Regions from separate parts of the Streptomyces sp. R44 genome, predicted to be linked through region 2. Evidence: riboswitches for the same ligand, from Rfam matches in the RefSeq annotation. Region 2 holds a riboswitch; the other holds the start of a gene.
What was found. Region 2 has a riboswitch for glycine ahead of gcvP (aminomethyl-transferring glycine dehydrogenase). Riboswitches for the same ligand answer to the same signal wherever they lie in the genome.

Region 1 (15,081 bases), 4.4 Mb from region 2:
CGGCGGCGGCGGTGATGAGCGTGACCGCCAGGATCAGCGGCAGGTCCCGCTCGCTGACGGCCCGGAAGGCCGCCTGGCCGAGGCCGGGAAGGCTGAACGCGGTCTCGGTCAGGATCGCGCCGCCGACGAGGGCGCCGAGGTCCATGCCGAAGATGGTCAGGATGGGGGTCATGGTGGAGCGCATGGCGTGCTTGCCGAGCACGACCGGCTCCGGCAGGCCCTTGGCCCGCGCGGTGCGGATGTAGTCCTCGCCGAGGACCTCCAGCATGGTGGCGCGGGTGAGGCGCGCGTACATCGCCGCGTACAGGAAGGCGAGGGTGACCCAGGGAAGGAGCAGGCCGCCGAACCAGCCGCCGAAGGAATCGGTGATCGGGGTGTACGAGGACTTGAGCCAGCCCAGCTGCGTGCGGAAGACGAGCATGGAGAGCATGGCGGTGAAGAAGATGGGGAGCGAGACGCCGGCCAGCGCGGTGATCATCGCCGCGCGGTCGATCATCGTGCCCCGCTTGAGCGCGGAGACCACACCCGTGGAGACACCGAGGACCAGCCACAGCACGGCGGCACCGAGAACCATGGACAGGGTGACCGGGAAGGCGTCGGTCAGCATGGTCCAGACGTCCTGCTCGGTACGGAACGAGTAGCCGAAGCAGGGCGCGGCGCAGTGGATGGTGTCGCCGCCGCCGGTGTAGTCACGCCCGACGAAGATGCCGGAGACGAAGTGCCAGAACTGCACCAGGATCGGCTCGTCCAGGCCCAGCTTCTGCCGGATGGCCTCGATGGAAGCCGGATCCGCCTGCTTGCCGACGAACATCGCGGCAGGATCGCTGCCGGTCATCTTGGGGATGAGGAAGAAGATGCTGAGCGTCACCAGTGTGACGACGAGCAGCATCACGACGACCGCGAAGAGTCGCCGGATTATGTATGCAAGCATGCGGTCGGCCGGTCGGCGGCCGGGGAACCCGATCGGATTCCCCGGCCGCCGGGGCGGCCATCACCTGCCCTTCGGACCTGGCGGCGGGTGGTGCGCCGGTGAAGCGGGTCGGATTACTTGACGACGCCGAGCGACGCGTAGTCGTAGCGGCCGTTGTAGGCGTCCGCCGTGTAGACGTTGGTCAGCCGGGAGCTGCGCCAGATGATGTTCTTCTCGTGGGTGAAGGGCAGGTAGACCGCGGCCTCCGACACCTTCGTGTTGATCTGCTTGTAGAGCTCGCCGGCCTTGGTCGGGTCGGTCTCCTTCAGCGCCTGGTCGAACAGGCCGTTGATGGCCTTGTCGTTCAGCTCGGAGAAGTTGTTGTTGCCGCTCTGGAGGATGAAGCGGCCGTCGACCAGCGGCTGGAGGAAGCCCTGACCGGTCGGGAAGTCGGCGCCCCAGCCCATGATGATGATGCCGTAGCCCTTCTCCTTGACCACCTTCGGCGAACCGATGATGCCGGAGGTCTGGGCGCCGTCGAACTGGTCGATCTGGGCGTCGATGCCGACGGCCTTCAGCGACTGCTGGAGGGACTCGGCGGTCGCGATCTCGATCTTCTTGTTGTTGCGGACCGCGATCGTGGTCTTGAAGCCGTTCGGCTTACCGCACTTCTTCAGCGCCTCCTTGGCCTTGGCCAGGTCCGGGGCGCCACCGAGCTTGCCGTACGGGTCGGCCTTCGGGTCGGCACCCTTGATCGCCGGCGGCAGCATGTTGGAGGCGATGTCGCCACCGGCCTGCGGGCCACCACGGGCGGTCTGGAGGGACTTCGAGTCGGCGGCGTAGATGATCGCCTTGCGGCACTCGATGTTGTCGATGACCGTCTGCGGGAAGACCGCGTAGCGGATGAAGCCCGTCTGCGGGTTGTCGACGTTGTCCTTGTGCTGCTGGAGGACCTTCTGGCGGGCGGCGGCGCCGACACCGGTCGCGTTGATGTCGAGGTCGTACTCGCCCTCGACCAGACGGTTGTCCATGTCGTCGGCGTTCGTGGTGAACGTGACGCTGATGGTGTCCGGGAGCGCCTTGCGGATGGTGTCCGTCTTGGCGTCCCAGTTCGTGTTGCGGACGAGCTTCATGGACTTGTTCGGCGTGTACGACTGCCACTTGTACGGGCCGGAGGAGAAGACGTTCAGGCCGTACTTGGCCTTGGTGTCCTTGTCCTGGCGGACCGGGGAGGCGGCGGGCATGGCCAGCATCTGCAGGAAGTCACCGTTGGCGACCGGCAGCTTGAAGATGATGGTCTTGTCGTCCGGCGTCTCGATGGCCTTCAGACCGAGCTTGTCCGTGGTGGTGTCCTTGTACGGACCCTTGTACTCGCCCTTGGGGTCGAGGACCTGCTGGAGGTAGATCGGGCCGCCGGAGATGACGTCCTGGGCCCAGATGCGCTCGATGCCGTACTTGATGTCCTTGGAGGTGATCGGCTTGCCGTCCTCCCACTTCACGCCGTCCTTCAGCGTGAACGTGTAGGTGAGGCCGTCCGCCGAGACCTTGCCGGAGTCGGTGGCGAGGTCCGGGACCAGCTCGGTGGAGGCGGCGCCCGGCTCGGACTTGAAGGAGACGAGCTGACGCGTGTAGTAGCGCTGGAAGTCCCACACGAAGCCGTAGTAGCCGCGCTGCGGGTCCCACGAGTCGGCCTCCTGCGAGCCGATGAACTTCAGCTCGCCGCCCTTCTTCGTGGAGGGGCTGGCGACCTTGTTCACGGCGCCGTTGAAGCCGGCGGCACCCGACGTGCCCTTGCCGCCACCGTCGCCGCTGCCGCCGCCACAGGCGGTCGTGACGACCATCGTGGCCGCGGCAAGCAGCGCGCCCGCGGCGATTCTGCGCTGAGAGCTCTTCAGCATGGGTCCAGCAACCTCCGGGATAGTGGCGGCCGTTACGGCGGTCCGCCGATTGGGGTGGGCCTCCTGTCGCCAGCGGCAGGGGCGGGTCTTGCGTGTCGTCGGCGAACGGTCAGCGGGAGCCCTTCGGGTCGAGCGCGTCACGCACGCCGTCGCCGAAGAGGTTGAACGCCAGAACGGTGATGAAGATCGCGAGGCCGGGGATCACCATGAAGAGGGGGTCCGACTCGTAGGTGGTGATGGCCGTCGACAGCATCTGGCCCCAGGAAGCGGTGGGAGGCTTCACACCCGCGCCGAGGAAGCTGAGCGCCGCTTCGGTGAGGATGTTGGTGGGGATCATGAGGGTCGCGTAGACCATGATCGGGGCGATCAGGTTGGGCAGCAGCTCGCGCCGCAGGATGTAGAGCCGGCCGGCGCCCAGGCTCTGGGCGGCCTCGACGTACTCGCGGTTGCGCAGCGAGAGGGTCTGGCCGCGGACGATGCGGCCGACGTACGGCCAGCCGAAGAAGCCGATCACCAGGACGAGGGCGGCGATGCGCACGCCCGATCCGTCCAGGCCCATGAACTGGTTCGGAAGCACCGAGACCAGGGCGATCGTGAAGAGCAGCTGCGGGAAGGCGAGCATGACGTCCATGACCCGGCTGAGGGCCGCGTCGATCCAGCCGCCGAAGTAGCCCGCGATGATGCCGAGGACGGTGCCGAGGAAGACCGCGAAGACCGCCGCCAGGAAGGCGACGAGCAGCGAGATCCGGGCGCCGTAGACGATCCGGCTGAAGACGTCGCGGCCGTTGACGGGCTCGACGCCGAACAGGAAGTCCTTGCTCGCGCCGCCCCAGGACCCGATCGGCGTGCCGAACAGCGGGTCGATCTGGTCCTCGTGGAACTCGTCCGGCGGGTGGCCGAGGAGGCCCACGATGACCGGTGCGAAGATCGCGACGAGGATCAGGAAGACGACGACGAAGGCGCCCGCGAGGGCCAGTTTGTCGCGCTTGAGCCGGGTCCAGGCGATCTTCCAGGGCGAGCGGCCCTCGATCGCCTTGCCGGAGGCGCCGGAGTTGTCCGGAGTGCCGGGAGCGTCGGGCGCGCCGTCGACGGTGGCGGTCGCCTCGCCCGCACTCGTCTCGTGCAGTGGTGCCGTCATCGTGGTGAGGACCCCTCTCGGCCGCCGGTAGCCGGCCCTTGCCCGCCGCGGGTAGCGGCTCGGTGGAACAACCTGCTGGACATCGGCTCGAAAGGAGTCGAACGCCCTGTGTTCCGGGGAGTCTTCAATGCGCTTGCGATCACCCGCCAGACCTGAAGGTGAATGTTTGCTCAAACGTGATGCGGTGCTGCGACTTCCGTTATCCGGACGTCGTGATCACGTGAGCGGACCAACCGGGGCCCTCTTGTGCGCAATCGGACATGCCACTCAACTGGTGCCGTGCCCTATGGAATTGGGGTGAACGAAGGCCTCCGGAGGGGACTCGGGAGGCCTTTTCCGACAAGTGGGACGCTTGTGGCGTCTCAGTATCCGGACGGCGCCGGCGGCGGGTATCCGTACCCCGGTACGGCGGCGGAACCGCGTCCGGCGTGTGCCTCGCGGTCGTAGAAGGGGCGCGCGTTCGCCCGCAGCCAGAGCGCCACCGGGTCGTACGCGTCGGAGAGGGCGACCGTGGAGACGGGCAGTCCGTCGGGGACGGAGCCGATCGACTGGCGCATCATCGAGCGGACCGTGTCGACGGTCGCCGGGGACGTGTCGTACAGGTCGAGACCGATGGCGAGGTACGGGGAGCCGAGCGCCGGCTGCACCCAGCCGCGGCGCAGCGACCGGACGGCCGGGGTGCGGTGCGCGTTCTGCGTGAGCAGGGCGTAGAACTGCGGGATCTCCAGGGCGGGCTCGGTGACGCGCAGCGGCCCGGCGGGCATCCGGTCCAGACCGGTGGCGATCCGGCGCAGGTCGGCCCAGGGGATGCCGACCCCGCCGCCGGGGGCGTGCGGATTGAGCCAGACGCCCCAGCGGTCGGGGTAGAGGGCGCGGGCGATCTCGCGGCCGGTGACGAGTTCGTGGGCGCGGCTCCAGCCGGAGGCGGCGAGCTCCTGCGGGGAGGTGACGCAGGGCGCGTAGCCGAAGCCGTCGACCTCCATGTTCCCGTACTGGGCGTCGGGCGAGCCGGGGGCGCCCTGCCAGAGCAGCATCCAGAGCTCGCCGTCGGCGAGGGCGTGCAGCAACTGCTCGTACGCGTCGTAGCGTCCGGGTGCCACCTGGCGCAGCATGTGCTCGACCGTCCCGGTCGAAGCGGTGCCTGACGCGCTCACCCTGGGTCCCGCCCCTCTTCCGTCCACCATGTGGGTCTGTCCAGCGATCGAGTCGGTGCAGCGATGCGAGTCGGTGCAGCGATCGAGTCAGTTCAGCTTAAACAGGGGGCCGCTCACACGGCGGCGCGCTGGTAGAAGGGGCGAACCCGCTCCAGCATCCAGTCGCCGACCGGGTCCTGCGCCATGTCGAGCAGGATGAGGTTGACCGGCCAGGCGACCTCGACCCGGCCGAGCGCCCGGCCGAGGGCGTCCAGGGGGGCGTTCCGGTCGACGCCGTCCCAGCCGCCCAGCTGGACGCCGATGAAGAGGGCCGGCTCGGTGCCCTCGACGCTGGCCAGGGCGCGGCGGGCGGTGACGACGACTCCGGTGGCCTCGAACTCGGCGGAGGCGGCGGCGAGGAAGTCGACCGGGTCGTCCTGCCAGTCGGGCTCGAAGAGCCGGACGCGGCCGCCGCTGGCGGGGCCGTCGAGCGGGGTGCGGCCGATGCGGCAGAGTTCGGCGACGGCCGGCGGGGGCAGCGGGACGCCGACGGTGCCGCCGGGGTTCACGGCGATGCCGAGCTGCGGGGGCAGTCCGCGGGCGAAGTCACGGGCGGGGGCGACGGTGAAGGACATGTGGTCGCCGACGACGGCGAGGAACTGCTGCTCGGAGCTGAAGACGGGCACGTAGGCCGCGCCCTCGATCTCCATCGTGGCGAGGTCGAGTCCGGGGCTGTCCGGGCCGCCGCCGTTGGGCAGGGGCACCCAGACCGGGCTGCGGCCGAGCACCTCGACCAGCCGGCCGCCCGCCTCGGGGTTGCCGAGTGAGGCGGCAAGGACCTCTTCGAGCTCGTTGCCCGGCCACGTCACGTCCACGGTCGCGTCTTCCCCTTCTCGCACGGCCTGCCGCACCGGCCGCCCGGCAGCACCCTAACGCCGCCCCGGCACCGCCGTGGCCAAAAGGGAAGGGTACGGGCGTCCCGGGACGGCCCGGGACACCGGACGCCCCCTAGGCGGTCTCCCGGAAGCCGATCCTGCGGAGGGAGTCGGCGGCGTCCCGGTCGAGGAGGGTCGCCGAGGCGCAGCCGTGCGGGAGGCGGCCGGACTCGGCGGCCCGCAGGAGCCGGCCGACGGCCCGCCGGTGCCGCGCGAAGGCGTACGTGGAGACGCCCCGGCCGCGGGCCTCCTGGCCGGCCCGCGCGGTGTCCGGGGTGACGTCGAGGAGGACCAGGTGCAGGGCGCGGCCGCGCCGTCTCGCCTCGCGGGCGAGCCAGCCCCGCACCCAGGACTGGGTGCCGCAGTCGTGGACGATCAGGCTCGCGCCGGACCGCAGGGCGCGGCGCAGTCCGGCGTAGTGCGCGATCCGGACCAGGGGGCGGTAGACGGCGTACGGGAGGAGGCGCGGCATCCGGGCCTCCCAGCGCTCGCGGGCGTCCTGGGAGTCGATGCCGCTGTCTTGGGCGGCGCGCTTCATCAGGGTGGACTTGCCGCTGCCGGGCAGCCCGGAGACGACGACGAGGTCGCCGGCGGCGTAGGTGAGGGCGCGGGGGCCGCGGCCGCCGCGCTCGCGCAGGTCCCGCAGGAGGCGGCCGCGGCCGCGGCTCCGGGCGCGGGCCCGCTGGGACGGTATGCCGGTGCTCGTCGCGTATGCGCCGGTGTGCTGGATCCTCATCGCTCTCCCCCTGTCGGGTCCCAGGAGACCTTGGGAGACCCTTGCCCACGAAGTGTAAAGAATCGGTAATGCGACACAAGCGATTTGCCCCGCCGACACCGCATGCAATGATGTGCGCGCCAGGCGCGCACAGTCGCCGCACAATCGCATACCGGCCGCTCGAATCCGCGCGGGAGAGTTCCGGACCGCCGAGCGCGTCCGGGCGCCGAAGGAGCAAGACCCTCCCTTGAATCTCTCAGGCCCCGTACCGCGTGGATGAGGCAGATCTGAAAAGCGGGACACCTGTCGTGTCCCCACCCAAGGTGCAAGCCGACCTCCCGGCACCGATCCGTCGGTGACGAGATGCTCTCGGTGAACCTCTCAGGTTCCATGACAGATGGGGAGGACGTCCTCGCCCGTCATGTGTTTTCGTCACCGATCACGCCCTTGGGACCCGGGAGCCACCCCATGAGCACTGCCCCCCGTCTGACCGCCCTCGATGCCCTGCATCGTTCGCTGGGCGCGACCATGACCGACTTCGCCGGCTGGGACATGCCGCTCCGGTACGGCAGCGAGCGCGAAGAGCACAACGCCGTCCGCAACCAGGCCGGCCTCTTCGACCTCTCCCACATGGGCGAGATCACGGTCACGGGCCCGCAGGCCGTGGACCTCCTGGACTACGCCCTGGTCGGCAACATCTCCACCGTGGGCAACGGCCGCGCCCGCTACACGATGATCTGCCAGGAGGACGGCGGCATCGTCGACGACCTGATCGTCTACCGCCTCGGCGAGACCGAGTACATGGTCGTCGCCAACGCCTCCAACGCCCAGGTCGTCCTCGACGCCCTGGTCGCCCGCGCGGCCGAGAACGGGGGATTCGACGCCGAGGTCCGCGACGACCGTGACGCGTACGCCCTGATCGCGGTCCAGGGCCCGGAGTCCCCCGGCATCCTGAAGTCGATCACCGACGCCGACCTGGACGGCCTCAAGTACTACGCCGGCCTGCCCGGCACGGTCGCGGGCGTCCCGGCGCTGATCGCCCGCACCGGCTACACCGGCGAGGACGGCTTCGAGCTGTTCCTGAAGCCCGAGCACGCCGAGGGCGTGTGGAAGGCGCTCACCGAGGCGGGCGAGGGCGTCGGCCTGATCCCCTGCGGCCTGTCCTGCCGCGACACGCTCCGCCTGGAGGCGGGCATGCCGCTCTACGGCCACGAGCTGACCACGGCCCTCACCCCCTTCGACGCCGGCCTCGGCCGGGTCGTGAAGTTCGAGAAGACCACCAACGAGGGCCGCTTCGTCGGCCGCGAGGCCCTGGAGAAGGCCGCCCAGCGCGCCGAGACCGCCCCGCCGCGCAAGCTCGTCGGTCTGGTCGCCGAGGGCCGCCGGGTCCCGCGCGCCGGCTTCCCGGTCGTCAAGGACGGCCAGGTCATCGGCGAGGTCACCTCCGGCGCCCCCTCCCCGACGCTCGGAAAGCCGATCGCGATGGCGTACGTGGACGCGGCGCACGCCGAGCCCGGCACCCAGGGTGTAGGTGTGGACATCCGCGGCACCCACGAGCCCTACGAGGTCGTGGCGCTGCCGTTCTACAAGCGCCAGAAGTGACGCAGTCGTCTCACTCCTCGTCTCACCCCGCAAGACCCACGTTCATCAGTACTCCCCCGATCCAGGAGAATCAGGTCATGAGCAACCCCCAGCAGCTGCAGTACACCAAGGAGCACGAGTGGCTGTCGGCCGCCGAGGACGGCGTCGCGACGGTCGGCATCACGGAGTTCGCGGCCAACGCGCTCGGTGACGTCGTCTACGCGGACCTCCCGGCCGTCGGCTCGACCGTCACCGCGGGCGAGACCTGTGGCGAGCTGGAGTCGACGAAGTCGGTCAGCGACCTCTACTCCCCCGTCACGGGCGAGGTCGTCGAGGCCAACCAGGACGTGGTGGACGACCCGTCCCTGGTGAACACGGCTCCGTTCGAGGGTGGCTGGCTGTTCAAGGTGCGCGTCGCGGAGACGCCGGACGATCTGCTCTCCGCCGACGAGTACACCGAGTTCGCCGGGAACTGAGACCGGGCCCGAGACCCCCTAGGGATCGATTCATGTCGCTTCTGAACACTCCCCTCCACGAGCTGGACCCCGACGTCGCCGCCGCCGTCGACGCCGAGCTCCGCCGTCAGCAGTCCACCCTCGAGATGATCGCCTCGGAGAACTTCGCTCCGGTCGCGGTCATGGAGGCCCAGGGCTCCGTCCTCACCAACAAGTACGCCGAGGGCTACCCGGGCCGCCGCTACTACGGCGGCTGCGAGCACGTCGACGTGGCCGAGCAGATCGCGATCGACCGGATCAAGGACCTGTTCGGCGCCGAGTACGCCAACGTGCAGCCGCACTCCGGCGCCTCCGCGAACCAGGCCGCCCTCTTCGCGATCGCCCAGCCCGGCGACACGATCCTGGGTCTGGACCTGGCCCACGGCGGCCACCTCACCCACGGCATGCGCCTGAACTTCTCCGGCAAGCAGTTCAACGTGGTCGCGTACCACGTGGACGAGGCCGGTCTGGTCGACATGGCCGAGGTCGAGCGCCTCGCCAAGGAGCACCGCCCGAAGGTGATCATCGCGGGCTGGTCCGCCTACCCGCGCCAGCTGGACTTCGCCGAGTTCCGCCGGATCGCCGACGAGGTCGAGGCCTACCTGTGGGTCGACATGGCCCACTTCGCCGGCCTGGTCGCCGCCGGTCTGCACCCGAACCCGGTCGAGTACGCGGACGTGGTGACCTCCACCACGCACAAGACGCTCGGCGGCCCGCGGGGCGGCATCATCCTGGCGAAGAAGGAGTTCGCGAAGAAGCTGAACTCCTCGGTCTTCCCCGGTTTCCAGGGCGGCCCGCTGGAGCACGTGATCGCGGCCAAGGCCGTCTCCTTCAAGGTCGCGGCCTCGGAGGAGTTCAAGGAGCGCCAGCAGCGCACCCTGGACGGCGCCCGCGCGCTGGCCGAGCGCCTGGTCCAGGACGACGTCACCGCCCACGGTGTCTCCGTCCTGTCCGGCGGCACGGACGTGCACCTGGTCCTGGTGGACCTGCGCGACTCCGAGCTCGACGGCCAGCAGGCCGAGGACCGTCTCCACGAGGTCGGCATCACGGTCAACCGGAACGCCGTTCCGAACGACCCGCGCCCGCCGATGGTCACCTCCGGTCTGCGCATCGGCACGCCGGCGCTCGCGACCCGCGGCTTCCAGGCCGAGGACTTCGCCGAGGTCGCCGACGTCATCGCGGAGACCCTGAAGCCGGGCTTCGACGCCGACAAGGCCGCGGCCCTCAAGGCCCGGGTGACCGCTCTGGCGGACAAGCACCCGCTGTACCCCGGCCTGAAGTAATTTCGTACCCTTTTGTTCGTACGAAATCTCCGGGGCACCACGCACACTGGACAGTGAGCGTGGTGCCCCGCCCCTTGCTCAGCCCTCGCTGCTCCACCCCGGCAGACAACGGCGTCCAGCCCCCACAAGGAGTCCTCCCGTGGCCATCTCGGTCTTCGACCTGTTCTCGATCGGCATCGGTCCGTCGAGCTCCCACACGGTGGGCCCCATGAGGGCTGCCCGGATGTTCGCCCGCCGCCTGAAGAACGAGGGCCTGCTCGCCCACACCGCGAAGATACGAGCGGAGCTGTACGGCTCGCTCGGCGCCACCGGCCACGGCCACGGCACCCCGAAGGCCGTGCTCCTCGGCCTGGAGGGCAACTCGCCGCGCACGGTGAACGTGGAGACCGCCGACGACGAGTTCGAGCGGATCAAGGCCGGCGGGAAGATCAACCTGCTCGGCGCGCACGAGATCCCCTTCGACTTCGACGCCGACCTGGTCCTGCACCGGCGCAAGGCGCTCCCGTACCACGCCAACGGCATGACGGTCTTCGCGTACGACGCCGAGGGCGGGCTCGTCCTGGAGAAGACGTACTACTCCGTCGGCGGCGGTTTCGTCGTCGACGAGGACGCGGTGGCCGGCGAGAACCCGATCATCCCGGACGACACCGTCCTGAAGTACCCCTTCCGCACCGGCGACGAGCTGCTCCGCCTCACCAAGGAGACCGGCCTGTCGATCTCCTCCCTGATGCTGGAGAACGAGAAGGCCTGGCGCACCGAGGAGGAGATCCGCACGGGTCTCCTGGAGATCTGGCGGGTCATGCAGGCCTGTGTCTCGCGCGGCATGTCCCGTGAGGGCATCCTGCCCGGCGGCCTGAAGGTCCGCCGCCGCGCCGCGACCTCGGCCCGCAAGCTGCGCTCCGAGGGCGACCCGGCCGCGCACGCCATGGAGTGGATCACGCTCTACGCGATGGCCGTGAACGAGGAGAACGCGGCGGGCGGCCGCGTGGTCACCGCCCCGACGAACGGCGCGGCCGGCATCATCCCCGCCGTCCTGCACTACTACATGAACTTCGTGCCCGGCGCGGACGAGGACGGCATCGTCCGCTTCCTGCTCGCGGCCGGCGCGGTCGGCATGCTCTTCAAGGAGAACGCCTCGATCTCCGGCGCCGAGGTCGGCTGCCAGGGCGAGGTCGGCTCGGCCTGCTCGATGGCGGCCGGCGCGCTCGCCGAGGTCCTCGGCGGCTCCCCGGAGCAGGTGGAGAACGCGGCCGAGATCGGCATGGAGCACAACCTGGGCCTGACCTGCGACCCGGTCGGCGGTCTGGTGCAGATCCCGTGCATCGAGCGGAACGGCATGGCGGCGGTGAAGGCCGTCACGGCGGCGAAGATGTCGATGCGCGGCGACGGCAGCCACCTGGTCTCCCTGGACAAGGTCATCAAGACCATGAAGGAGACGGGCGCCGACATGAGCGTCAAGTACAAGGAGACCGCGCGCGGCGGTCTCGCGGTGAACATCATCGAGTGCTGAGCAGAGCGCTGAGCACCACGTGAGGACGGCCGGCCCCGGGATCCCCGGGGCCGGCCGTTTCCTCGTCAGGCGCGGACCCAGAGGACGATGACGTCCTGGCGGTCGGCGCTGAAGGGCTCGCAGGAGTAGATCGGACCCCAGATGCGGTAGCCGGCCTTCCCCGCGGCCTGGCAGTCGGCGTACGAGCCGTAGGAGCTGTTCGCGTAGTAGCCGGGGCCGGGGCCGGCCTGGGCGGCCCCGGCGGCGCCGAGCGCGAGCGCCCCGGCGGTGACGGCCGTGGCGAGTGCGGCTGCTGTGCGGCGGTACATGGCATTGCCTCCTGAAAACGCCGGGATGCCCCGGCGGAGTACGTGACGATGCGATGTGGTGCGGTGCGTTGCGGTACGTCCGGCTGCGCAGCCGGGGACGAACGTACCGTCGCGGACAGGGCCGCACAATAGGTCTAGGCCAATCCGCCTCAGGGTTCGCCGAAACCGGCACCGGGGTCGGGTTTCCGCTGTACTGTCCGCGCCATGACCGTCGAACACATGGACGCCGCGTGCGTCGACCTGACGCGAACCCTGCGGCGCCGGGGCGCGATCGTCCTCGCCGTCTTCGCCCTGGTCTGGGCGCTCGCGGGCGGCTCGGGAACGCCCGTCGCGACACCGGTCGACGTCGTGGCGATGGCGGTGACGACCGCCGTACTGGAGCGGGCCTTCCGGGGCACCACCAGGCCGGTGACACGGACCGTACGACTGCCCGCGAAATGGAACCGGGGGGTCGGTCTGGTCAACGCGGCCGAACTGGCGGCGATCCTCGCGGTGATCGCCGCGTCGGACGCCTCAGGCCACGCGGAGCTGATCCCGGTCGGGATCTGCCTCGTCGTGGGACTGCACTTCTTCCCGCTGGCCCGCCTCTTCGACCAGCGGCAGTACAAGTGGACCGCGATCCTGCTCACGGCGGTCTCGCTGGTCGGTCTCGCCGTCCTCGCGGCCGGGGCCTCGACGGAGACGGTGCGCGCGGTCGTGGGCCTCGGCGCGGCGGTCGTGCTGTGGGGCTCGTCCATCCACGTCACCCTGCGCGGCTGACCGGGCCCCGGACGGGCGGCAACTCACGTTGCTCCGCCCGCCCGGGCGGGCGGGTCAGGCCTTGCTGTAGTGCGCCCAGAACTCGTCCCAGGACAGCACGCCGTCGCCGTTGTCGTCGCGCTGCTTGATGAGCACCTCGGCGACCGTCTCGGTGACGTTGAAGTCGCCCAGCTCCGCCATGACGTGCTTGTACTCCGCGGCGGTGATGAAACCGTCGCCGTCCACGTCGAACCTGTTGAATGCCGTGCGTGCCGAGTCGATGTCCGCCACTGCGTCCGCCCCTTCTTGGTGCTTGTCTGACGGGGTCAGATTAGCGGGCCCCCGCCCTGGCGGATGATGGCGGTATGAGCGACGACGTGGCACGGATTCTGGCAGCGGCGGCACGCGGGGAGTTCCCGCCCCCGGACGGTTCGACGACGGTGGTGCCCCAGCCGGGCCCCCGGGACGCGGGGGTGCTGGCCTTCACGGCGCACTCGGTGGTCTTCACGGACGCCGACCCGGAGTGGGTACGGGCCGCGCTGGCGGCCACGTCGGCCGATCCGCTCGCGGCGAGCATGAACCCGGCCTTCCTGCTGGCCCTGATGGCCCGCACCGGCCGGCACATGAACACGATCGACCTGCTCACGGTGGCCGACGCGCTGCCGGGCCCGCCCCCGCTGGAGCTCCGCGAGATCGACGACCCGTCGCATCCCCGGGTGGCGCGGGCGCTGAAGTACCGCGACGAGGTCCGGGTGTGGGCGGCCGACGGCGGTGTCCTGATCCTGGGCAGGGGCGTCGCGGGCCGCTGGGAGGCGGCGATCGAGGTGGACGAGGAGGTGCGCCACCGGGGCCTGGGGCGGGCCCTGGCGACGGCGGCCCGCCACCTCACCCCGGGCGAGGTGGTGTGGGCCCAGCAGGCTCCGGGCAATGCCCGGAGCGTCCGCGTGTTCCAGGCGGCGGGCTACCGCCCGGTGGCCTCGGAGGCCCTCCTGATCGCCGGCTGAGCCGCTACCGGAAGATCCCGGTGTGGCCCAGGGAGTAGCGGCCCGGCTGCGGATAGACGGCGAGTCCGTGCGGGCCGCTGCCGACGGGGATGCGGGCGAGCTGCTTGCCGGTGGTGGTGTCGAGGGCGTAGACCTCGGAGTCGTAGCGTCCGGAGAGCCAGAGGACCTTGCCGTCGGCGGAGACGCCGCCCATGTCGGGGGAGCCGCCGTCCGGGAGCCGCCACTTCTTGGTGAGCTTGTTCTGCCCGAAGTCGAAGACGGAGACCGAGCCCTCGCCGCGGTTGGAGACGTACATCTCGCGGGAGTCCCGGCTGATGTAGAGGCCGTGGCAGCCCTTGCCGGTGGGGAGGAGGCTGGGGGTGGTGAACTTCTCGCCGTCCAGGACCCACATGCCGTGGGCCATCATGTCGGCGATGTAGAAGGTCTTTCCGTCGGGCGAGATCTTCACGTCCTGCGGCATGGCGCCGTCGAAGGGCAGTTTCTGCTGGCCGATCACCTCCATCTTCTCGGTGTCGACCTTGAGGAGTTCGCCGGAGAACTCGCAGGAGACGACGAAGTAGCGTCCGTCGGCGGAGAAGTCGGCGTGGTTGACGCCGTAGCAGCTGACCGGGACGGTCTTCTTCCGCTCCATGGTGTGCGGGTCGCGGAAGACGAGTTCGCGGTCGAGCGAGGCCATCACGATGGCGTACCTGCCGTTGGGCGTGAAGTAGAGGTTGTACGGGTCGTGGACCTCGACGGGCTTGCCGGCGACGCCCGTGGCCGGGTCGATGGGGGTGAGGGTGTGGCCCCGGTCGTTGTTGACCCAGAGGGTCTTCAGGTCCCAGGAGGGCACGACGTGCTGGGGCTGGGCGCCGACCGGGATGGTCTCGACGACCTGGTAGGTGGCGGGGTCGATGACGGAGACGGTGTTGGAGTTGGTGTTGGGGACGTAGACCCGGGAGGGGAAGTTCCGTACCACCGGGGAGAGCCGGTTCGGCCGGTCGGCGGCGTAGACGTCGTGCGCGTCGAGCGGGGGCGGCATGCCGGGCAGTCCGACGGCGGCGGCCGGCTTGGGGACGGCGGGGGCGGCGGCCTTCTTCACGGGGGCGGTGCCCTCGGGGTGGTTCGCGCTGCCGCAGCCGGCGAGGCCGGCGAGGAGGGCGGCGGCGAGGAGGACCCGGGTGCGTGTCGAGAGGGGTCTCTTCGTGAGGTGTGCCATCAGCTCAGCAGCTCCGTGGTGGTGACCGCGCTCAGGCCGCGGCGGTCGAGGTCGGCGAGGAGGAGGGGCAGCGCGGCGGCGGTGTCCGGGTAGCCGAAGTGCAGGCTGACGACGGATCCGGCGCGGACCGTCCCGGTGACGTTGCGGACGACGGCCGCGGCGCCGGGCGAGGTGAAGTCGAGGGAGTCGACCTCGTACGAGAGGACGTGCGGGTATCCGGAGCGCCGGGCGGCCCG
Region 2 (15,081 bases):
GGCCAGGTCACCGGCTCCATCTCGGTGGTCGCGTTCAGCTTCATGGTGCAGGAGCCGAGCGGGATCATGCCGCGGTCGAGCGCGTAGTCGCGGTCCGCGAGCTTGCGCAGGTAGCGCAGCATCGAGGTCTCGGAGCGGTGCGCGTGGAAGACCGGGTGGGTCAGGTACGCGTCGGAGCGCAGCAGACCGGCGGGCAGCGTGTCCTCGGTGGCGGCGTCGAGGGCCTCGACGTCGGCCGTGACACCGAAGGCACCCCAGACGGCGGCGAGCTGCTCGCGCCCGGTGGTCTCGTCGCAGGAGATCGACACGAGGTCGGCGTCGACGCGGTAGAGGTTCACCCCGGCCTCGCGGGCGGCGGCGACGACCTCGTCGGCCTTGCCGGGCACGCGGACGGTGAGGGTGTCGAAGTACGAGCCGTGCACGACCTCGACCCCACCGGCGGTGAGACCGGCCGCGAGGAGGGCGGCGTATCGGTGCGTGCGCTCGGCGATCTGCTTCAGGCCGTCCGGACCGTGGTAGACGGCGTACATGCCGGCCATGACGGCGAGCAGCACCTGAGCGGTACAGATGTTGCTGGTGGCCTTCTCGCGGCGGATGTGCTGCTCGCGGGTCTGCAGGGCCAGACGGTAGGCGCGGTTGCCGTCGGCGTCGACGGAGACGCCCACGAGGCGGCCGGGGAGGGAGCGGGCGTGCTTGTCCTGGACGGCCATGTAGCCGGCGTGCGGGCCACCGAAGCCCATGGGGACGCCGAAGCGCTGGGTGGTGCCGACGGCGATGTCGGCGCCGAGCTCGCCGGGCGAGGTGAGCAGGGTGAGCGCGAGCAGGTCGGCGGCGACGGTGACGATCGCGCCGAGCTCGTGGGCGGCGTCGATCAGCGGCTTGATGTCGCGGACGGCGCCGGAGGCACCGGGGTACTGGACGAGCACACCGAAGACACCGCGCTCGGCGACGTCGGCGGGAATGCCGTCGCTCAGATCGGCGACGACGACCTCGACACCGGTCGGCTCGGCACGGGTCTCGATGACGGCGATGGTCTGCGGCAGCGCGTCGGCGTCGACGAGGAAGACCCCGTTCTTGACCTTGCCGACTCGGCGGGAGAGGGCCATGGCCTCGGCGGCGGCGGTGCCCTCGTCGAGGAGGGAGGCGCCGGAGGTGGGCAGACCGGTGAGGTCGGCGACCATGGTCTGGAAGTTGAGCAGGGCCTCAAGGCGCCCCTGCGAGATCTCGGGCTGGTACGGCGTGTAGGCCGTGTACCAGGCCGGGTTCTCCATGACATTCCGGAGAATGACGGGCGGCGTGAAGGTCCCGTAGTAGCCGAGACCGATCATCGGGGCGAGGACCTGGTTGCGGTCGGCGAGCGTGCGCAGCTCGGCGAGCACCTCGGCCTCGGTGCGCGCGGCCGGCAGGCCCAGCGCCTCGGCGTTCTTGATGACGTCCGGCACCGCGGCGGCCGTGAGCTCGTCGAGCGAGCCGTAACCGACCTGGGCGAGCATCTTGGCCCGAGCCTCGGCGTCGGGCCCGATGTGCCGCTGCTCGAACGGGATGCCCTGTTCGAGCTCGGAGAGCGGAGTGCGGTTGGCGGTCATGTACGGAGGCCTCCTGGTCGTCACGACCTGCGAGGGGCACCACGGCGCGGGTACCCGGACGGCCTCCCCCTCTGTCATCTCAACCTGAGAGTTTCACCGGCACGCCTCGCGGCCCGCCGGCTTTCACCGTCGGTGAGAGCGGAATGCCGTCGGACATTCCGCTCTGCTTTCCAGAGTGACCTCGTCCGCGCGGTACAGGGGCCTGAGAGATTCCGGGGAGGATTTGCTCCTTCGGCGCCCACCGGAAGGTTTCTCCGGGGGACTCTCCCGCACAGGGTCGACAGCCACAACCAGCCTACCAGCGAGGTTGCGGCTTCCATCGCTCAAGTGGCCGACATCCCAGATGTGCACTTTCGTAGGGGTGTAGAGCAGTTGCGACCAGTTGGAGGGACCGTGCAGACCGATATCGATCCGCGCAGCCTGATCGGCCGCAAGGCGTTCGACCGGAACGGACACAAGATCGGAACCGTGGACGAGGTGTACCTGGACGACGCGACCGGCATCCCGGAGTGGGCCGCGGTCCGCACGGGCCTGTTCAGCAGGGACGCCTTCGTCCCCCTGGAGCCGAGCGCGCTGCTCGACGACGGCCTCCACATCCCGTACGAGAGGGCTCTCATCAAGGACGCCCCGGACTTCGGGGTGGGCCGCCACCTGTCGCCGGAGCAGGAGCTCCAGCTCTACCGCCACTACAGCCTGGCCCTCCCGCCCCCGCCCCCGGACGCCCCGGACAAGGACTTCGGCCGCCTGGCGGGCCAGGACGGCCCCTGAGGGCCCCACGCACGAGGCAGCCGCGGAAGGGCCCGCACCGCACGGCCGGTGCGGGTCACGCCGCCGCGTCCCCGCGCACCAGCGGCAACGGCTCCGAGGGCTCCAGCTCCGGATCGTCCACGGAGAACGTCCGCACCCGCCCGGGCCCGGACCACGGATCCTCGAACCGCACCGTGACCCGCCCCACCCCGCTGCCCTGGACCCACCCGGCCCCGTACACGGCGTGCCGTACGTCGTGCCCGGGCGCCCACACCCGCTCGACGCTCTCCGCCTCGGCGGAGGGCGCCGCCTCCACCTCTTCGGCCACCTCGGGCCCGGCTTCGTCCGCCGGCCGCTCGGAGGCCCCGGCCTGAGCGAACAGGTCCTCCTGCGTGTAGTCCGCGAGCCCGCTCACCCCGACCCCCAGCAACCGCACGCCCCCGGTCGTGTCCACCGCCTCCAGGAGCCGCCCCGCGGCCTCCCGTACGACGCCCGGGTCGTCCGTCGGCCCCCGCAGCGTCTCGGACCGGGTGAGCGTCGAGAAGTCGTAGCGCCGCACCTTCAGGACGATGGTCCGCCCCGAGTGCCCGGAGGCCCGCAGCCGCCCCACGCACCGCTCCGCGAGCCGTTCGACCTCGATCCGGATCCGTACGCGGTCGTGGAGGTCCACGTCGAAGGTGTCCTCGACCGACACCGACTTGGCGTCCCGCTCGGCCACCACGGCCCGATCGTCGTACCCCTGGGCCATCCGGTACAGGGACGCCCCGTGCGCCCGTCCCAGGAGCCGTACGAGCTCGTCCTCGCCCGCCTCCGCGAGATCGGAGACGGTGGTCATCCCGGCGCGCCGCAGGTGCTCCCCGGTGGCCGGCCCGACCCCGGGCAGGATCCGCACCGATCGCGGCCCGAGCAGCTCCCGCTCGGTGCCGGGCTCGATGAGGACCAGCCCGTCCGGTTTGGCCTCCTCGGAGGCGATCTTCGCGATCATCTTGGACCCGGCCAGCCCCACGGACCCGGTGAGCCCGGTCGTCGCGAGGATGTCGGCCCGCAGCCGCTCCCCCACGGCCCGCGCGCTCGCGCTGTCGTCGGCGACACCGCCGGCTTCGAGGTCGACGAAGGCCTCGTCGAGGCTGAGGGGCTCGACGAGCGGCGAGAGCCGCCCGAGCAGCTCCATGACCTGCTCGCTGATGGAGCGGTAGAAGGCGAAGCGCGGCACGAGATACGCGGCGTTCGGCGCGAGCCGTCGCGCCTGCCCCATCGGCATGGCCGAGTGCACCCCGAAGCGACGGGCCTCGTAGGAGGCGGTGGCGACCACGCCCCGGGGCCCGAGGCCGCCGACGACCACGGGCTTTCCGCGCAGACTGGGCTTCGACGCCTGCTCGGCGGCGGCGAAGAAGGCATCCATGTCGAGATGCAGGATGGTGGGCGCGGCTCTCACACGTCCGATGCTGCCCTACGCCACTGACAACGCCCCCGAGGCCCACCAGGCGCCTCCGGAACGGGCAGCCCCGCACCTCGACACAATCCGGCCGTCAGACCGCCTTGTCGCGCCGCCGCCGCGCCAGCTCGTCGCCCGGGTTGTGCCCGACCAGCGTCTCGCCGGTGTCGACCCGCTCCCCGTGGAGCTGCGAGAGCGCGGCCTCGACGTCGCGCCAGACGACCCCGACGGCGATGCCGAAGACGCCCTGCCCGCCCTGGAGGAGGTCGACGACCTCGTCGGGCGAGGAGCACTCGTACACGGTCGCCCCGTCGCTCATGAGCGTCATCCGCTCCAGGTCCCGGAAGCCCCGGGCGCGCAGGTGCTGCACCGCGGCCCGGATGTTCTGGAGGGCGACCCCGGTGTCGAGGAACCGCTTGACGATCTTCAGTACGACGACGTCGCGGAAGCTGTACAGCCGCTGCGTCCCCGACCCGTACGCGGGCCGCACGCTCGGCTCCACGAGTCCGGTGCGCGCCCAGTAGTCCAGCTGGCGATAGGTGATCCCGGCGGCCGCGCAGGCCGTCGGTCCGCGGTAGCCGATCGCCGCGTCGGCGACGCCGGCACCGGTGTCCGTCCCGAAGTCGCCCACACTGCCGTGAAGCGGATACGGACCGCTCTCCCCGGACACGCGTCCGGGCGAGCTCCCTGCCGTACCGTCCGCGCTGCTCATCACGCCGACCCTCCGTCCTTGACCTGCCCACACGAAGGTAGGCAGTCACTCGGGGTGCGTCAACGATCGCCACACTCGGCACGCCGAGTGATAATCACCCTGAGAGTGGTTTCGCGTGTCCCTCTCCGGGGAAAGGCTACTCGAATGCTCTGACGGCACCCCGCGAACGGCCTCCGGCCGCACCGCTCCGCCTCACTGGCTGCTGCTCCCGAAGTCCTCCGGTGAGATCTGGTCGAGGAACTCGCGGAACTTCTCCACCTCGTCCTCCTGCTCGTCCGGAATCGCGATGCCGGCGTCGTCCAGGACACCGTCACTGCCGAAGATCGGCGTTCCGGTCCGGAGGGCCAGGGCTATCGCGTCGGACGGTCGCGCGCTCACCTCGACGCCGCTGGCGAAGACCAGCTCGGCGTAGAAGACCCCGTCACGCAGATCCGTGATGCGGACCTCGGTGAGCTCCTGCCCCACCGCCTCCAGCACGTCCTTGAACAGGTCGTGCGTCAGCGGCCGCGGCGGAGCCATCCCCTGCTGGGCGAAGGCGATCGCGGTCGCCTCACCCGGTCCGATCCAGATGGGGAGGTACCGATCGCCTCCCACTTCACGCAGGAGCACGATCGGCTGGTTGGAGGGCATTTCCACCCGGACACCCACAACGTCGAGCTCGTTCACACAGCAACCCTAGGACGTGCCCGACCGGTTTGGATAGTCGGGCCCCTCCGGGCCCCCTCCCCGAACGCCCTCCGAGGCCTCCCGGAGCACCCCCGGACGGCAGGAACCGGGTCCCCGGAACCGCGTCACTGCAGCCGGATCCCGAGGGCCGTCTGGACGAGCGCCGCGTGCAACCGCACCGACTGCGCGGCGAGCTCCTTCGCGGTGGCCTCCGCATGGGCCCTGGTCTGCGGGTTGCGGTGCCGGCGCAGCGGCGCTACCACCTGCTCGATCAGCCCGGCCTCGCGGTCGGCGGCCGCCTTGACGGCCCGCAGGTGCCGGGGTTCCAGACCGAATCTCCCCAGGTCCGCGACGAGCCTGGCGACGGTGACGGCCTCGGCGTCGTAGCCGCCGCCCTCCGTCTCGGCGATCAGGCCGTACGACTCCCACTCGACGAGCTCGGTCTCGGTCACCTCGGCGGCGGCGATCAGCTCGTCCCGCCCGAGCCGCGCGACGGTCGGCGACTCCGCCTCGTCCTGCTCCCAGGCCCCCTCCAGGAGGTCCCGCCGCCCGGGCGCGGGGAGCTTGATCTGCTCGCCCCGTTCGAGGGCGTCGAGGTGCTCGCGGATGACCTTCAGCGGAAGGTAGTGGTCCCGCTGCATCCGCAGGATGCGGGCGAGCCGCTCCACGTCCTGCGGGCTGAACTTCCGGTATCCGGAGGCCGTCCGACGGGGCTCGACCAGCCCCTCGGCCTCCAGGAACCGGATCTTGGAGATCGTCACTTCGGGAAATTCATCGCGCAGCTGGTTCAGCACCGTGCCGATGCTCACCAGCCGGTCGCCCGCGGTGGCGGTGCCGGATCCGGCACCGCCCGTCGGTGTTCGCAGCATGGACCTTCCCTGAAGGGGCTTCCCCGAGGCGTCACACGCCTCGCTGGCTCGAGTAGAAGACCAGCCGGTACTTGCCGATCTGCACCTCGTCGCCGTTGGACAGGACGACCGAGTCGATCGGCTCACGGTTGACGTAGGTGCCGTTGAGGCTGCCGACGTCGGCGACGGTGAAGCTGCCGTCCTGGGCCCGGCGGAACTCGACATGCCGCCGGGAGACGGTGAAGTCGTCCAGGAAGATGTCGCTCTGCGGGTGACGGCCGGCGGTCGTCAGCTCGCCGTCGAGCAGGAACCGGCTGCCCGAGTTCGGACCCCGGCGCACCACGAGCAGCGCGGATCCCGAGGGCAGCGCCTCCACGGCGGCGAGCGCCTCGGGAGACAGCGACGGAAGGGCGGTCTGACCGGTGACCTCCGCGTCGTACGCCTCAAGGCCCGAGATGGAGATCGTCGACGTCGTCTCCGACGCGCGCTCGGGGGCGACGCCGCCCCGCAGCGGCGTGCCGCAGTGGGAGCAGAAGCGGCTGTCGGCCGTGTTGCGGTGACCGCACCTCGTGCACACCGGCATGGACGCATCCTCCTGCCGCGGCTGCCCCGCGGAGGTCTGTGTCGCGTACGGGTCGGACGTAAACCCTCCACCCGTACTTGAGGTTGATGGTTCTCCGAAACCTATGCGGGCGGCACCGGCGGGGTCAACAGAAGACGCGCCCTGTGTGCCCGGAATGTCACCACCCCGACCGTCGACCTCGTCGCGGAAGAGCGGACGCTCGGCGCCCTGCTCCTCACCCTGGGCGTGGCGCGGCGCGGCGTGCCTGGCGTTGCCGCCGTCCTCGCGTGCGCTCTTGCCGAACAACTTCGCAAACAACTTCACGGGCGATTCCCCTTGACCGAAACAGACCCGCCCGTGGGGCAGGACGAACCGAAATCCTTCACACCTGCCGACCCGGACACTTTCACAACGTCCGTATCCTCCGGACAGTTTCCACCACGCACCACCGTTGTGGTGCGCCGACCCCCCGCAACGTCATGCCCTTGTCGCGGGACCCCCTCCGTCCCCCTCTCACTGGGAGGACGACTGAGCGTAGTCAGGCCGCTTCGCGGGTCGCAAGGCGTCGACGACGATCTTCGCCGACCGCTCCACCGTGGCTGTGGCCTGCTCCTTCTCCAGGGTCTGCACGACACCGCCGGGGATGTTGAGCGCGGGCTCGAGATCCTCCGGCTTGCCGATGACCTTGAAGACGTACGGAGCGGCCACCTTCGTTCCATCGATCCGCATGTCATCACCGCTGCCGGTGAAATAACTGTCCGCGACCACCCGGACACCGTTGACCTGGATCGCCTCGGCGCCCGCCGCACGCAGCTCCTGGATGGCGTCGAGCAGCATGTCCGACTCGACCGCCCCGGTGGGATCACCCACGGTGAGGGTGATGCCGGGCCCCTCGGCGGCGACGCTGCCGGCGAGGATGCCGAGCTGCTGCTCCTTCTCCTGGGTCTGCTTGCGCGCCTCCTCGGCCTGGTCCGAGCTGGACTCCAGCTCGGAGCGCTGCTTCTCCAGACGGGCCTTCTCGTCCTCCAGGCGCTGCGTGCGGTCGTCGAGTTCGTCGAGGATGCGCACGAGGTCCTCCTGACGGGCCCCGCGCAGCGCGCTGTTCTCGCTCGTCGAGGAGACCTGGATGGCCAGGCCGAGGCCGAGGACGAACAGCAGCAGCGCGACGACGAGTTGGGCCCGGGTCACCCGCGGCGGCCACAGGGCGGAGGCGAGCCTCCGCCGCCCACTCGGCTCGGCCGCGACAGGCGCGGCAGCGGCCGGCGGCCCGGCCGTGAGGGGCACACGCGCCTCGGAACGCACGGCCTCGGGCTTCACCGGCCCGGGCTTCGCGGCATCGGGCGTCTCGGACGTCCCAGGCTGCTCGGACTTCTCGGACGGCTCGGGGCTCCGAGGCAGCTCGGGGCTTCGAGGCAGCTCGGGCCGCTGCTCCGGCCGCTCGGGCTGCCGCTCCGGCTGCTCGGGGTTCTGAGGGTTCTCAGGGTTCTCGCTCATCGGCCTCACGCCCGGAAGACGTGACGCCGGATGGCGGCCGCGTTGGAGAAGATGCGGATGCCGAGCACGACGACCACACCGGTCGACAGCTGCGCGCCGACGCCCAGCTTGTCGCCGAGGAAGACGATCAGCGCGGCCACGACCACGTTGGACAGGAACGAGACCACGAAGACCTTGTCGACGAAGATCCCGTCGAGCATGGCCCGCAGGCCGCCGAAGACCGCGTCGAGGGCGGCGACCACGGCGATCGGGAGATAGGGCTCGACCACCGCCGGAACCTCGGGGCGGACCAACAGTCCGACCACGACTCCGACGATCAGGCCCAGTACGGCGATCACGATGTGCCCTTCCCTGTGTCGGCCGTGGCCCGACCGGAGGGCGTCGCCACCCCGGCCCCCCTCGGCTCTGCGGTACGTACGGTCAGGCTCGGCGCGGCCGGCAGGCGTACGTCGCCCTCGGCCGAGATGCTGCTCCTGATCCCGAAGTTCTCCACCAGCGCGTGCAGATACTGCCCGTCGGCGCTGTCCTGGAACGCGGTGCTCAGCCGCTGTCCGTCCCCGATCGCGAGGACGGTGTACGGCGGCACCAGCGGCTTGTTGTCGACCAGTATGGCGTCACCGGCGGCCCGGATCGCCGACAGCGATGTCAGCCGCTGACCGTTGATCGCGACGGCCTCGGCACCCGACTCCCACAGCCCGTTGATCACCCGCTGCATGTCCCGGTCGCGGACCCGGCCCGTATCGGAGAAGCCGCTGCTCTCCCTCGGTCCGCCGCCACCGGTGTCGGTGCCCTTGGCGTCGTCGACGACGAGCTTCACACCGGGGCCGTGCACGGGCGTCGCCCCGGAGAGGAGCGCCACGAGCTCGGCCTGGTCGCCGCCCTGCTGCTGGAGAGCCTGCCGCTGACGGCCCCCGACCTCGGTCCGGATCCGCTCGACGTCCTCCTCCAGCTGGTCGGCGGTCGACGTCTCCCTCTCGATGCGGTCGATCAGGTCCTGCCGCTCCTTGGCGACGACCGGCGCGGAGATCCGCGCCTCGGCCGCCCCGACGGTCACGACGGCGGCGGCGAGCAGGAGCCCCGCGGCGACACCCAGCTTGGCCCGCAGGTTACGGGGCAGCCCACCGCCCTCGGCCGCGCGCCGGGCGGTCGCCTCGGCGTAGCCGTCGTCGAGCGCGTGGTCGATCACGTTGTTCAGCAGCGACATGGACGCGTCCGGACGCGGCGGCGGTGATCCGGTGCTCCGAACGGGGGGCTGCTGCGACATGCCGCACATCGTCGCACGTCGCACGGCCTACCGCCGAATGGCCCCTCCGTACGGCCGGGAGGCACCCCGCGGGCACCTCCCGGCCGAACCGCCCCGTACGTCAGCGACCTGCGCTGTCGACCACCTCGGCCCACTCGTCGAGCAGGGCCTGCGCGGAGGCGTCGTCGGGGCCCTCCGCCCACAGATGGGTGACGGCCTCGGCGGGGTCGGGCAGCACCATCACCCACCGCCCGTCGGCCTCGACCACCCGGACTCCGTCGGTGGTGTCCACGGACCGGCTGCCCGCCGCCTCCACCACCCGGCGCATCACCAGACCCTTCACGGCCCACGGGGTCGCGATGTCCTTCTTCAGGACGTGCGCCCGCGGGATCCGGGCATCGATCTGGCTCAGCGTGAGCTGCGTCCGCGCCACCAGGCCGATCAGCCGCACGAAGGCGGCGGCCCCGTCGAAGACACTGCTGAACTCGGGCACGATGAACCCGCCGCGCCCGTCGCCGCCGAAGATCGTCGACTCCTCGCGGCCGACCCGCGTGAGGTCGTCGGGCGAGGTGGTCGTCCACTCGACCTGAGTGCCGTGGTACGCGGCGACCTGCTCGGCGATACGGGTCGTGGTGACCGGCAGCGCGACCCGCCCGGACCGCCGCTCGGCCGCCACGAGGTCGAGCATCACCAGGAGCGCCCGGTCGTCCTCGATGATCCGCCCCCGCTCGTCCACGAGCGAGAGCCGCTCGCCGACGGGGTCGAACCGCACGCCGAACGCCGCCCGCGCCGAGGCCACGATCTCCCCGAGCCGTACGAGACCGGCCCGCCGGCTCTCCGCCGACTCGGTGGGGCGGGACTCGTCGAGACCGGGGTTGATGGTCAGCGAGTCGACCTGGAGCCGCCCGAGCAGACTGGGCAGGACGAGCCCGGCGCTGCCGTTGGAGGCGTCCACGACGACTTTCAGTCCGGCTTCCGCGATCCCGGTGGTGTCGACGTTCCGCAGCAGCGAGCCGGTGTACGAGTCGAAGACGCTCGCCGGGAAGGAGAGGTCGCCGATCTCACCGGGGAACGCCCGCCGGTACTCCTGGCGCGCGAAGACCCGGTCGAGCTTCCGCTGCCCGCCCTGTGAGAGGTCGGCTCCCCGTTCGTCGAAGAACATGATGTCCACGGAGTCGGGCACGCCGGGCGAGGTCCGCACCATGATCCCGCCGGCGCTTCCCCGCGCGGTCTGCTGCCGCGCCACCGGGAGCGGTACGTTCTCCAGGTCCCGTACGTCGATGGCGCTGGCCTGCAGCGCCGAGATCACCGCCCGCTTCAGCGCCCGGGCTCCCCGGGAGTGATCGCGCGCGGTCGTGACGGTCGACCCCTTCTTCAGGGTCGTCGCGTACGCCCCCGCCAGCCGTACGGCCAGCTCGGGGGTGATCTCCACGTTCAGGATGCCGGAGACGCCACGCGCCCCGAAGAGATGGGCCTGCCCGCGGGACTCCCAGATGACGGAGGTGTTGACGAAGGCGCCGGCCTCGATCGTCTTGAAGGGGTAGACGCGCACGTTGCCCTGCACGATCGATTCTTCCCCAACGAGGCACTCGTCCCCGATGACGGCTCCGTCCTCGATCCGGGCGGCCCGCATGATGTCGGTGTTCTTCCCGATCACACAGCCGCGCAGATTGCTCTGCTGCCCGATGTAGACGTTGTCGTGGACGACCGCCTTGTGCAGGAAGGCGCCGCTCTTGACGACCACGTTCGAGCCGATGACGGTGTGCTCACGGATCTCGGCGCCGGCCTCGACCTTGGCGTAGTCACCGATGTAGAGCGGCCCGCGCAACTCCGCCTCGGGGTGAACCTCGGCTCCTTCCGCGACCCACACGCCGGGCGAGATCTCGAAGCCGTCGATGTCGACCTGGACCTTGCCCTCCAGGACGTCCGCCTGGGCCTTCACGTAGCTCTCGTGCGTGCCGACGTCCTCCCAGTAGCCCTCGGCGACATAGCCGAAGATCGGCTTGCCCTCCTTCATGAGCTGCGGGAAGACATCACCCGACCAGTCGACCGGAACATCTGCTTCGACGTAGTCGAAGACCTCGGGCTCCATCACGTAGATGCCCGTGTTCACGGTGTCGGAGAAGACCTGGCCCCAGGTGGGTTTCTCCAGGAAGCGCTCGACCTTTCCCTCTTCGTCGACGATCGTGATCCCGAATTCCAGCGGATTGGGCACCCGGGTCAGACAGACCGTGACGAGGGCGCCCTTCTCCTTGTGGAAGGCGATGAGATCGGAGAGGTCGAAATCGGTGAGCGCGTCCCCCGAGATGACGAGAAAAGCGTCGTCCTTCAACGCTTCCTCGGCGTTCTTCACACTTCCCGCTGTACCGAGTGGCTTTTCCTCGTTGGCATACGTGAGCTCCATCCCGAGCTCTTCTCCGTCGCCGAAGTAGTTCCTGACGAGAGAGGCGAGAAACTGCACGGTGACGACGGTCTCGTTGAGACCGTGCCTCTTGAGCAGTCGTAGGACGTGCTCCATGATCGGCCGGTTCACCACCGGCAGCAGAGGCTTGGGCATGCTCGAGGTCATGGGGCGAAGGCGGGTTCCTTCGCCACCGGCCATCACGACGGCCTTCATGTCGGAAGCGTCCTCCTTGAAGAGACGACGGTCCTGCCGACTTCACCTGTCTGCTCAGGGGCCCTCTGACGTCCTCGTTGTTGCCGGCGACGCTGCTCGACACAGGACAGACGGGCTCAATCGGCCGCGGTATCCGCCTTCACGAGTCGACGGACCTGGACCACGTAGAGGATCCCTGCCCACCAATACAGAGTTGTACCCCATCCTGCGAAGGCCCACCCGAAAACTTCAGCGAGTGACGAAAGCCAGCCCGTTCCGTCACTGAGAAGCAGCAGCGGGAAGGCGTACATCAAGTTGAAAGTGGCAGCTTTCCCGAGGAAGTTCACCTGCGGCGGCGGATACCCGTGCCGGCGGAGGATTCCCACCATCACGAGCAGCATCAGCTCGCGGGCGAAAAGCGCGGCGGTCAGCCAGAGCGGCAGGATCTCGCGCCAGGTCAGCCCGATGAGCGTGGAGACGATGTACAGCCGGTCGGCGGCCGGGTCGAGGAGCCGGCCCAGGTTGCTGATCTGGTTCCAGCGCCGGGCGAGCTTCCCGTCGAGATAGTCGCTGACGCCGCTGAGCATCAGCACGAGCAGGGCCCAGCCATCGCTGTTGGGACCGCCGAACACAGGTCGGAGAATCAGCCACAGGAAGAGTGGCACACCCACGAGCCGAGCCATGCTCAGGATATTGGGGATGGTGAGGACCCGGTCGGTCTGAACGCGAGTCTCCTGGACCTCCACCCGGGGGCCTCCTGCTGGGAACGTACGGACGATGCCCCACGACCTTACCCTCAGCCACAACACCGCCGCGCACAGGGGGCACCGCCCGGCAGCAGAACGCAAAAAAGCCTCAACCCCCGGACGATGTCCAGGGGTTGAGGCTAATGATTGTTCGGCGGCGTCCTACTCTCCCACAGGGTCCCCCCTGCAGTACCATCGGCGCTGAAAGGCTTAGCTTCCGGGTTCGGAATGTAACCGGGCGTTTCCCTAACGCTATGACCACCGAAACTCTATGAAGTTTACGAACCGCCGCACCCCGCAGGGGGCGTGTTCGTTGCTTCAGAACTAACACAGTGGACGCGAGCAACTGAGGACAAGCCCTCGGCCTATTAGTACCGGTCAGCTCCACCCATTACTGGGCTTCCACATCCGGCCTATCAACCCAGTCGTCTACTGGGAGCCTTACCCTCTCAAGGAGGTGGGAATACTCATCTCGAAGCAGGCTTCCCGCTTAGATGCTTTCAGCGGTTATCCCTCCCGAACGTAGCCAACCAGCCATGCCCTTGGCAGGACAACTGGCACACCAGAGGTTCGTCCGTCCCGGTCCTCTCGTACTAGGGACAGCCCTTCTCAATATTCCTACGCGCACAGCGGATAGGGACCGAACTGTCTCACGACGTTCTAAACCCAGCTCGCGTACCGCTTTAATGGGCGAACAGCCCAACCCTTGGGACCGACTCCAGCCCCAGGATGCGACGAGCCGACATCGAGGTGCCAAACCATCCCGTCGATATGGACTCTTGGGGAAGATCAGCCTGTTATCCCCGGGGTACCTTTTATCCGTTGAGCGACGGCGCTTCCACAAGCCACCGCCGGATCACTAGTCCCGACTTTCGTCCCTGCTCGACCCGTCGGTCTCACAGTCAAGCTCCCTTGTGCACTTACACTCAACACCTGATTGCCAACCAGGCTGAGGGAACCTTTGGGCGCCTCCGTTACCCTTTGGGAGGCAACCGCCCCAGTTAAACTACCCATCAGACACTGTCCCTGATCCGGATCACGGACCGAGGTTAGACATCCAGCACGACCAGAGTGGTATTTCAACGGCGACTCCACCATGACTGGCGTCACGGCTTCAAAGTCTCCCACCTATCCTACACAAGCCGAACCGAACACCAATATCAAACTGTAGTAAAGGTCCCGGGGTCTTTCCGTCCTGCTGCGCGAAACGAGCATCTTTACTCGTAGTGCAATTTCACCGGGCCTATGGTTGAGACAGTCGAGAAGTCGTTACGCCATTCGTGCAGGTCGGAACTTACCCGACAAGGAATTTCGCTACCTTAGGATGGTTATAGTTACCACCGCCGTTTACTGGCGCTTAAGTTCTCAGCTTCGCCCTGTCGAAACAGAGCTAACCGGTCCCCTTAACGTTCCAGCACCGGGCAGGCGTCAGTCCGTATACATCGCCTTACGGCTTCGCACGGACCTGTGTTTTTAGTAAACAGTCGCTTCTCGCTGGTCTCTGCGGCCACCCCCAGCTCACGGAGTAAATCCGATCACCAGGCGTGGCCCCCCTTCTCCCGAAGTTACGGGGGCATTTTGCCGAGTTCCTTAACCATAGTTCACCCGAACGCCTCGGTATTCTCTACCTGACCACCTGAGTCGGTTTAGGGTACGGGCCGCCATGAAACTCGCTAGAGGCTTTTCTCGACAGCATAGGATCATCCACTTCACCACAATCGGCTCGGCATCAGGTCTCAGGCTTAATGTGTGACGGATTTGCCTATCACACGCCCTACACCCTTACCCCGGGACAACCACCGCCCGGGCTGGACTACCTTCCTGCGTCACCCCATCGCTTACCTACTACCACCTTGGGTCGACGGCTCCACCACTTTCCTTTCCCCGAAGGGTCCGGAACGGCTTCACGGCCTTAGCATTAATGGGCTCGATATTGGGCGTTTCAAAGCGGGTACCGGAATATCAACCGGTTGTCCATCGACTACGCCTGTCGGCCTCGCCTTAGGTCCCGACTTACCCTGGGCAGATCAGCTTGACCCAGGAACCCTTAGTCAATCGGCGCACACGTTTCTCACGTGTGTATCGCTACTCATGCCTGCATTCTCACTCGTGAACCGTCCACAACTCGCTTCCGCGGCTGCTTCACCCGGCACACGACGCTCCCCTACCCATCACAGCGGGCGTTGGCCCTCATGCTGCAATGACACGACTTCGGCGGTACGCTTGAGCCCCGCTACATTGTCGGCGCGGAATCACTTGACCAGTGAGCTATTACGCACTCTTTCAAGGGTGGCTGCTTCTAAGCCAACCTCCTGGTTGTCTCTGCGACTCCACATCCTTTCCCACTTAGCGTACGCTTAGGGGCCTTAGTCGATGCTCTGGGCTGTTTCCCTCTCGACCATGGAGCTTATCCCCCACAGTCTCACTGCCGCGCTCTCACTTACCG

Region 1: another riboswitch for glycine. It lies ahead of gcvT (glycine cleavage system aminomethyltransferase GcvT); the one in region 2 lies ahead of gcvP (aminomethyl-transferring glycine dehydrogenase).

The regions. Positions count from the first base shown of each region.
Region 1 covers NZ_CP163444.1:5,954,243-5,969,323, reverse strand. Annotated here, with positions in the region: gene AB5J54_RS27885 (ABC transporter permease) at 1-931, opposite strand, end outside; gene AB5J54_RS27880 (ABC transporter substrate-binding protein) at 1,045-2,808, opposite strand; gene AB5J54_RS27875 (ABC transporter permease) at 2,918-3,946, opposite strand; gene AB5J54_RS27870 (enhanced serine sensitivity protein SseB C-terminal domain-containing protein) at 4,309-5,100, opposite strand; gene AB5J54_RS27865 (enhanced serine sensitivity protein SseB) at 5,214-5,954, opposite strand; gene AB5J54_RS27860 (AAA family ATPase) at 6,088-6,750, opposite strand; glycine riboswitch at 6,911-7,010, shown strand; gene gcvT (glycine cleavage system aminomethyltransferase GcvT) at 7,198-8,331, shown strand; gene gcvH (glycine cleavage system protein GcvH) at 8,409-8,786, shown strand; gene glyA (serine hydroxymethyltransferase) at 8,819-10,087, shown strand; gene AB5J54_RS27840 (L-serine ammonia-lyase) at 10,227-11,597, shown strand; gene AB5J54_RS27835 (hypothetical protein) at 11,663-11,905, opposite strand; gene AB5J54_RS27830 (hypothetical protein) at 12,110-12,664, shown strand; gene AB5J54_RS27825 (EF-hand domain-containing protein) at 12,719-12,934, opposite strand; gene AB5J54_RS27820 (GNAT family N-acetyltransferase) at 13,009-13,647, shown strand; gene AB5J54_RS27815 (YncE family protein) at 13,652-14,845, opposite strand; partial or broken gene AB5J54_RS27810 (polysaccharide deacetylase family protein) at 14,845-15,081, opposite strand, start outside.
Region 2 covers NZ_CP163444.1:1,523,303-1,538,383, forward strand. Annotated here, with positions in the region: gene gcvP (aminomethyl-transferring glycine dehydrogenase) at 1-1,586, opposite strand, end outside; glycine riboswitch at 1,767-1,866, opposite strand; gene AB5J54_RS07110 (PRC-barrel domain-containing protein) at 1,980-2,354, shown strand; gene AB5J54_RS07115 (DNA polymerase IV) at 2,410-3,768, opposite strand; gene AB5J54_RS07120 (MerR family transcriptional regulator) at 3,863-4,480, opposite strand; gene AB5J54_RS07125 (bifunctional nuclease family protein) at 4,673-5,146, opposite strand; gene AB5J54_RS07130 (MerR family transcriptional regulator) at 5,272-6,015, opposite strand; gene AB5J54_RS07135 (FHA domain-containing protein) at 6,047-6,988, opposite strand; gene AB5J54_RS07140 (DUF881 domain-containing protein) at 7,070-8,059, opposite strand; gene AB5J54_RS07145 (small basic family protein) at 8,056-8,388, opposite strand; gene AB5J54_RS07150 (DUF881 domain-containing protein) at 8,385-9,314, opposite strand; gene AB5J54_RS07155 (sugar phosphate nucleotidyltransferase) at 9,415-11,910, opposite strand; gene AB5J54_RS07160 (CDP-alcohol phosphatidyltransferase family protein) at 12,027-12,635, opposite strand; rRNA gene rrf (5S ribosomal RNA) at 12,785-12,901, opposite strand; rRNA gene AB5J54_RS07170 (23S ribosomal RNA) at 12,984-15,081, opposite strand, start outside.